2 linked regions of the Thalassobaculum sp. OXR-137 genome follow. The protein of the gene in region 1 binds, or shares a complex with, the protein of each later gene. Links are inferred from orthologs where the notes say so. Each region holds a gene or a part of one and is shown in the gene's direction. Other genes may lie near its edges. The genes, in order: T8K17_RS23355 and T8K17_RS20270.

The links.
Region 2: the proteins of T8K17_RS23355 (region 1) and T8K17_RS20270 are in contact, whole or in part, in a solved structure (PDB 1A0O), measured with the Escherichia coli proteins. The link is inferred for Thalassobaculum sp. OXR-137 from one-to-one orthologs.

The regions. Positions count from the first base shown.
Region 1 is NZ_CP139715.1:5,039,819-5,043,025, reverse strand. What follows is about bases 43-2,935. They hold T8K17_RS23355 (response regulator), read left to right. Parts: upstream 43-1,242; coding sequence 1,243-1,629; downstream 1,630-2,935. Other genes in these bases: T8K17_RS23340 (flagellar motor protein MotB), read left to right, coding at 2,749-2,935; T8K17_RS23345 (flagellar motor protein MotB), read left to right, coding at 2,084-2,752; T8K17_RS23350 (hypothetical protein), read left to right, coding at 1,652-2,077; T8K17_RS23360 (MotE family protein), read left to right, coding at 225-1,070; T8K17_RS23365 (DUF6468 domain-containing protein), read left to right, coding at 43-142. In the rest of the region: more of T8K17_RS23365, read left to right, coding at 1-42; more of T8K17_RS23340, read left to right, coding at 2,936-3,207. UniProt on the Escherichia coli protein: Involved in the transmission of sensory signals from the chemoreceptors to the flagellar motors.
Region 2 is NZ_CP139715.1:4,351,354-4,354,938, forward strand. The notes cover bases 223-3,493. They hold T8K17_RS20270 (chemotaxis protein CheW), read left to right. Parts: upstream 223-542; coding sequence 543-3,293; downstream 3,294-3,493. Other genes in these bases: T8K17_RS20265 (PAS domain-containing protein), read right to left, coding at 223-304; T8K17_RS20275 (3-hydroxyacyl-CoA dehydrogenase), read left to right, coding at 3,456-3,493. Outside these bases: more of T8K17_RS20265, read right to left, coding at 1-222; more of T8K17_RS20275, read left to right, coding at 3,494-3,585. UniProt on the Escherichia coli protein: Involved in the transmission of sensory signals from the chemoreceptors to the flagellar motors. CheA is autophosphorylated; it can transfer its phosphate group to either CheB or CheY.

The DNA.
Region 1 (3,207 bases):
TCCGGCCACCCCGGGGCCCGTCCGCAAGCCGGCCAGACGCGCCGCACCGGCGCCGGCTCCGCAGCCCGAGGCGGCCCCGGACGACGGCGCGCGCTCCCAGGCGGAGCGCGATCTGATGAACGCTTTGAGGAATGTACGCTGAGATGAGCTACGACCGGATGGGACGACGGGCGGCTCCGCCCCCGCAGGACGACGAAGCCAAACTCGGCCGGACCCACGCCCCGGTGGCCGCCCGTGCGGCGACCCCGAACGCCGAGCGGCTGGCACGCGGCCGCGCTGCGGCGGCGGCCATACGCGCCGCACAGCAGCAACAGCAGCAGCGGGACGGGCAGGGTGGGAAACCCGGCCCGGACGCCAAGCCGGCAAAGGCGGCGAAACGGGGCGGCGCCGCGCTGCGGATCCTGCCGCTGACCGCGTTCGCCGCGGCGCTCGTGCTGTCGGTCAAGGTTGCCGATCTGTGGGAGCGGCGGGACACGCTGGTGAAATCCATCACCATCGGAACCGTCGCCAGCGCCGCCGCGCCGGAGGCCCAGGGTCCGATCGACGCGCCGACAGGACCGGTGGTGACCGCCGACTCGCCCGAGGCGTCGCGTCCGATCATGCAGCTTGCCCAGGCCGACTCCACCGGCTCCGGAGAGAAGGTCGACCCGTTCAACCTCGGAAAATCGCAGATCGAGCTGCTGCAGAGCCTGGCCGATCGCCGGCAGGAGTTGGAGGCGCGCGAGCAGACGATCGTTCAGCGCGAAGGGCTGCTCGCCGCGGCTGAACACCGCATCGATCAGAAGATCGGAGAACTGAACGGCATCAAGGCCGAAATCGAAGACCTGATCCGCAAGTACGACAAGCAGGAAGAAGAACAGCTTGCCAGTCTCGTAAAGATCTATGAGACAATGAAGGCGAAGGACGCGGCGAAGATTTTCGATGCTCTCGACATGGATATCCTGCTGCAGGTAATCGAGCGGATGAAGGCGTCGAAGACAGCGCCGGTACTGGCGGCGATGACGCCGGAGCGGGCGAAAGAGGTGACGGCGCGCATCGCGGAGCGACGAAAGATGCCGGATATCAACTGAATCGGCGAGTGGGCTTCGGCGCCACCGCCTCCACAGGTGTCGGTGTCTAAATTACGGCGGCTAAATCACTAATCTCGTTTACAAGGTTTTAACCCCCCTGGCATACGTTGTGCCGAATTCGGCGGCGCCCGCGCATCTTTGGGCGGGCATCAGTGACTTGAGGAGACGGGTTATGGCGGTTGATATGAACATGTCGATTCTCATCGTCGACGACTACAAGACGATGTTGAGGATCATTCGAAATTTGCTGCGCCAACTGGGTTTCGCGAATGTCGATGAAGCGTCCGATGGGGCGACGGCCCTGCAGAAGCTGCGTCGCGGCGATTTCGGTCTGGTCATCTCCGACTGGAATATGGAACCGATGACCGGCCTACAGCTCCTCAAGGAAGTGCGTACCGACGCCAAGCTGAAGTCCACGCCGTTCATCATGGTCACCGCCGAAAGCAAGACCGAGAACGTGATCGCCGCCAAGAAGGCGGGCGTGAACAACTACATCGTGAAGCCGTTCAACGCCGCCACGCTCAAGACCAAGATGACCGCGGTCATCGGCGAGTTCTGAGTATGCGACCGGGCGGGGCGGGGTGAAGTCCGGGGTCGAAGCCGACAGCGCGTTGGCACGCGCTCTGTCGGAGATCGCGGCCGCCGACGGCGAGCTTCAGGACGCGTTCGACCGGGTACTGGAAGCCGCGGAAATGCTGATGGACACCGGTGAATCCGCCGGCGGTGCCGTCGGCGAGGCTATTTTCGCCGCCACCGGATCCATCTTCGAGGCGTCCGCGATGCGCGACATTGTGGGGCAGCGTCTCAGCGCGATCCGCGAGGCCGTGACCCTGCTCGACTCCTCGACTGCACCTGCGCTCGAAACAAAACGTGACAAAGCGCGGGAAATAGACGAAAAAAGAGGGAACGGGTCGGCTTCGGAGAGCGGGTTGCTCAACGGTCCACAGTTGCCGGGAGCGGCCACGAGCCAAGCGGAGGTCGACGCGCTGTTCGATAACCTCGATTAGGCGCGAATGACATTCAGCCGGGCAGAGCGACGGGACCCCGACAAGGGCAGCAGCCAGCCGCTGTTCCTCAGCCTGTTTCTGTTGCTGCTGGCCTTCTTCATCATGCTCAATGCCATTTCCACGGTCGAGGAAGGGCGCAGCGACCGGGTCATGGAGAGCGTGAAGCGCGCTTTCCCGTCGGCCGTACGCTCGGACATCGCCGAGGATCTGCTGGACGCCGAGCCCGGCAGGGTGATCGGCGAATCCGTTCGCTCCGCGTTGGGCACCGTCTTCCGGGAGGTGCTGCCGGCCGTCGAAGTCCAGGTCGAAGCCGACGGCAATCCGATTTTCGTCTCGATCCCGGCCCGGCAGGTCTACGCCCCGGCCGCAGGCGGCGTGACTCCGGTGATGGAGCGGCTCGCCGGCCGTCTGGCCCCGATTCTGAACAATCCGCCGGCGGGCAGCGTTCTGGAGCTGCAGATTCTCTACGGCGCGTCGGAATCGGCGCCGCAGCGCGACCGGGATCAGCTCGTCTTCCGCGCCAGCGAGACTGTCCGCGTCTTCGCCGATCATGAGGTCGATCCGGCGATCCTGTCCGCCGGGCTGGAGCCGTTCGATCCGGAGGTCGTGCGCCTGATCTTCCGCACGCGGCCGGCAGGCGCGTACGGACCGGAGCTCGGGGGCGGGGCATCGTGACCGTCGAGCTGTCCCATGTCCGGACGATGGTCCGCCGCGGCGAGCGCAAGCTCGGCCGCCGGGCAGGACGCAAATACGGCGGCGGCGCGAGCTGGATGGTGACGCTGGTCGATCTGGTGTCGCTGATGCTGGCGTTCTTCGTGCTGCGCTTCGCCATGACGACGGTCGACACGCCCAGCTTCGAAAATGCCGCCGGCGCCATGGCTCTCGTGCTCGGCCGCGAGGTGTCGGCGGTGAAGGAAACGCCGCCGGTGGAACTCAGCGTGTCGGCGGAACGGACCCGTCGCGGCTTCTCGCTCGGCTATCTGGAACCGGTTCTCGAGGCAAAGATGGCGGCGGACCCGGTGCTGAGCCAGGCCATGATCGCCCGCGCCGGGGATCAACTGGTCATCGCCCTGCCGGCGGACCTGCTCTTCGCCGTCGGCGCCGCCGAGCTGACACGGGACGCCCGCAGT
Region 2 (3,585 bases), 690 kb from region 1 along the record:
TCTCGCCCCGGGCCTCGCCCAGATCGACCTCGTCCAGGAACCGGCCGGTGTAGTCGTGGCCGAACATATTGACGATCCACGTCCCCATCAGCCTGACCTTCAGCCGGCCGTCCGGGGGCAGGACGTCGACCAGAATCAGGTACGGCAGAAGGATCGGGATATCGAGCGGATCGATATCGGCGCGTGCCGGCATGGACCGCCCGCAGCATTTGCCATGCCAATAGTCGTAGAGCTGTCGGATCAGGGGTGACCGGGCCTCGGCAATCGGCTTGACCGTGTTGTCGACGCGGCCCCAGTCACTCATCCGCGCAGCCTCCCCGCGGAGACGCCCTCGGCCTTCCAAGGCAACCGGACACAGTCCACCGAAATCCCTCCATCGTCCCTCCCCGACGGCTCCCGTCTCTTCCCAGCCTTCAATCATATGACAAAGAAAACAGGATATCTCAAATCTAGGTCGCCGGGTGGTCCTGCGTTAACCTTTTCTTTGAACTCTAGTGTCAAACAGGTAATGCGTTTGCGTGCCACGACAGGGGTCAGAAGACATGGATGAGCTGCTGAGCGAATTCCTCACCGAGACGGCGGAAGGACTCGCCGAACTCGACGTTGAAATCGTCAAGCTGGAGCAGAACCCGAACGACGCGGGTCTGATCGCCAGCATTTTCCGGATCGTGCACACGATCAAGGGAACCTGCGGCTTCATCGGCCTGCCGCGACTCGAGACCGTCGCCCACGCGGCGGAGAACGTGCTCGGCAAGTACCGGGACAAGGAGCTGGAGGTCACCCCGACCTCGGTCACCGTCATCCTGGCGTCGCTCGACCGGATCAAGAGCATCCTGGCCCATATCGAGCAGACCGAGCAGGAGCCGGAAGGCAGCGACGAGGACCTGATCGAGCAGCTGAACGAGCTGGCCGAGGGCCGCACTCCCACTGCCGCGCCGGCCGCCCCTGCCGCGCCGGCCGCCGCCGTGGCCAATGACCCCGAGGCCGCCGCCGACGCTACCATGGAGACCCTGGCCGACGCGGATCTCGACGCCCCGATCCCCGGTGGGGACGTGATCGGCACCCGGCCGGGCGAAGTTCCCCTGGACGAACTGGAGCGCGCCTTCATGGAAGCGCCCGGCCCCGAGGAGACCCCGGCGGCCGCCGAGTTCGAGCCCGAGCTGCCGGCCGCCCCGCCGTCGGTCCCGGCCATCGCCGAAAAGGCTCCGGAGACCTCTTCCGCCACCGCCGAGGCGATGCCGATCGCCGAGAGCAAGGCCGCCTCGCAGAACATCCGCGTGAACGTGGATCTGCTCGAGAACCTGATGACCATGGTTTCCGAGCTTGTGCTGACGCGCAACCAGCTCCTGCAGATCGCCCGCAGCAACGGCCGCGAGATCGAAGGCTTCAGCGTTCCGCTGCAGCGCCTGAGCCAGGTGACCTCCGAGCTGCAGGAAGGCGTCATGAAGACGCGCATGCAGCCAATCGGCAATGCCTGGTCGAAGCTGCCGCGGATCGTGCGCGACCTGGCGCACGAACTGAACAAGAAGATCGAGCTGGTCATGCAGGGCGCGGACACCGAGCTCGACCGCCAGGTCCTTGAGATGATCAAGGACCCGCTCACCCACATGGTGCGCAACTCCGCCGATCACGGCGTCGAGGACCCGGCCACCCGCCTCGCCTTCGGCAAGTCGGAGACCGGCCATATCCGCCTGAACGCCTATCACGAGGGCGGTCACATCATCATCGAGATCGCCGACGACGGTAAGGGAATCGACCCGGAGAAGATCCGCGCCAAGGCGATCGAGAAGAACGTGGTCGGCTCGGCCGACGCGGCCAACATGTCGGATCAGCAGATCCTGCAGCTGATCTTCAAGGCGGGCTTCTCCACCGCGGAGAAGATCACCAGCGTGTCCGGCCGCGGCGTCGGCATGGACGTGGTGAAGACCAACATCGAGAAGATCGGCGGCACCGTCGACCTCACCAGCCAGGTGGGCAAGGGCTCGGTCTTCAAGATCAAGATCCCGCTGACGCTGGCCATCGTCTCGGCCCTGGTCGTCGCCTCCTCCAGCGAGCGCTTCGCCATCCCGCAGCTCTCCGTGCTGGAACTGGTCAAGACCACGACCGACGGTCCGAACCGCATCGAGACGGTGCAGGGCACCCGGGTCATGCGTCTGCGCGACCGCCTGCTGCCGCTGGTCTCCCTGCGGGACCTGCTGCGCCTGGACGAAGGCAAGGACACCGCGGACACCACGGCAGAGACCTTCGTGGTCGTCATGCAGGTCGGCACCTATTCCTTCGGCCTGCTGGTCGACAAGGTGTTCGACACCGAGGAAATCGTGGTCAAGCCGGTCGCCCCGGTCCTCCGCGACCTGACCGTATTCTCCGGTAACACCATCCTCGGCGACGGCTCTGTGATCATGATCCTCGATCCCAACGGCATCGCCCAGGAGACCGGCGAGGTCATCGTCCCGGATCAGGCCGATTACGACGGCAGCGACGAGTTCGACATGTCCCTGGAAGAGCAGACCCTGCTGCTGTTCAAGTCCGGCGACGACGGTCCGAAGGCGGTCCCGCTCTCGCTGGTCGCCCGCATCGAGATGCTCGACCTGAAGACGGTGGAGCATTCCGAAGGCCGGCCGCTCGTGCAGTACCGCGGCTCGCTGATGCCGCTGGTCATCTGCAAGGGTGCCGCTGCCCTGGCCCGCGAAGGCCAGCGCCCCGCCCTCGTCTTCACCGACGACGGCAAGTCGATGGGCCTGGTGGTCGACGAGATCCTCGACGTGGTCGAGGACCGGATCGACGTCACCATCGCCCCGGACGGCGCCGGCATGATGGGTTCGGCGATCATCAAGGACAAGGCGACCGACATCGTCGATGCCGGGTTCTACCTGACCGAGGCCTTCGGCGACTGGTTCCGCCGCTCGCGCCAGGGCAAGGAGAACACCAGCAAGCGCCGTCTGCTGCTGGTCGACGACAGCGCGTTCTTCCGCAACCTGATGACCCCGCTGCTCGCCACCTCCGGCTACAAGGTCGTGCCGGTCGACAGCGCGCAGAAGGCCCTCGACCTGTGCGAGGCTGGAGCGAATTTCGACCTGATCGTCACCGACATCGAGATGCCGGACATGGACGGCTTCACCTTCGCCGAGAAGCTGAAGGAGACCGCCTGGGCCGACACGCCGGTCGTCGCCCTGTCGTCCCGGACGTCCGAACAGGACCTGGAGCGCGGCCATCAGGTCGGCTTCGCGGACTACGTGGCGAAGTCGGACCGCGACGCCCTGCTGGACGCCCTGCCGGAGCTGCTCAAGGAGTAGTCCTGCCAGGCCTCCCGAGGCCCCTCTCCCAACCGATCAATCCGGGCGCCCTTGCGGCGCCCGTTTTGTTTTGCGGCACCGGTCGACGGACCTTCCCGGTGCGGTGGCCCGGCGGCTAGACTGCGCGCCACCATCACGAAGAAACGCATCTGAGGGAACGTCATGCCCGAGACCTTCGCGGTTGCCGGGGCCGGCCTGATCGGCCGGGCCTGGGCCATCGTCTTCGCCCGCGCCGGCCATTCCGTGCGCCTATGGGACGGCAACCCCGAGGCGCTTGCCGCCTCGCTGCCGC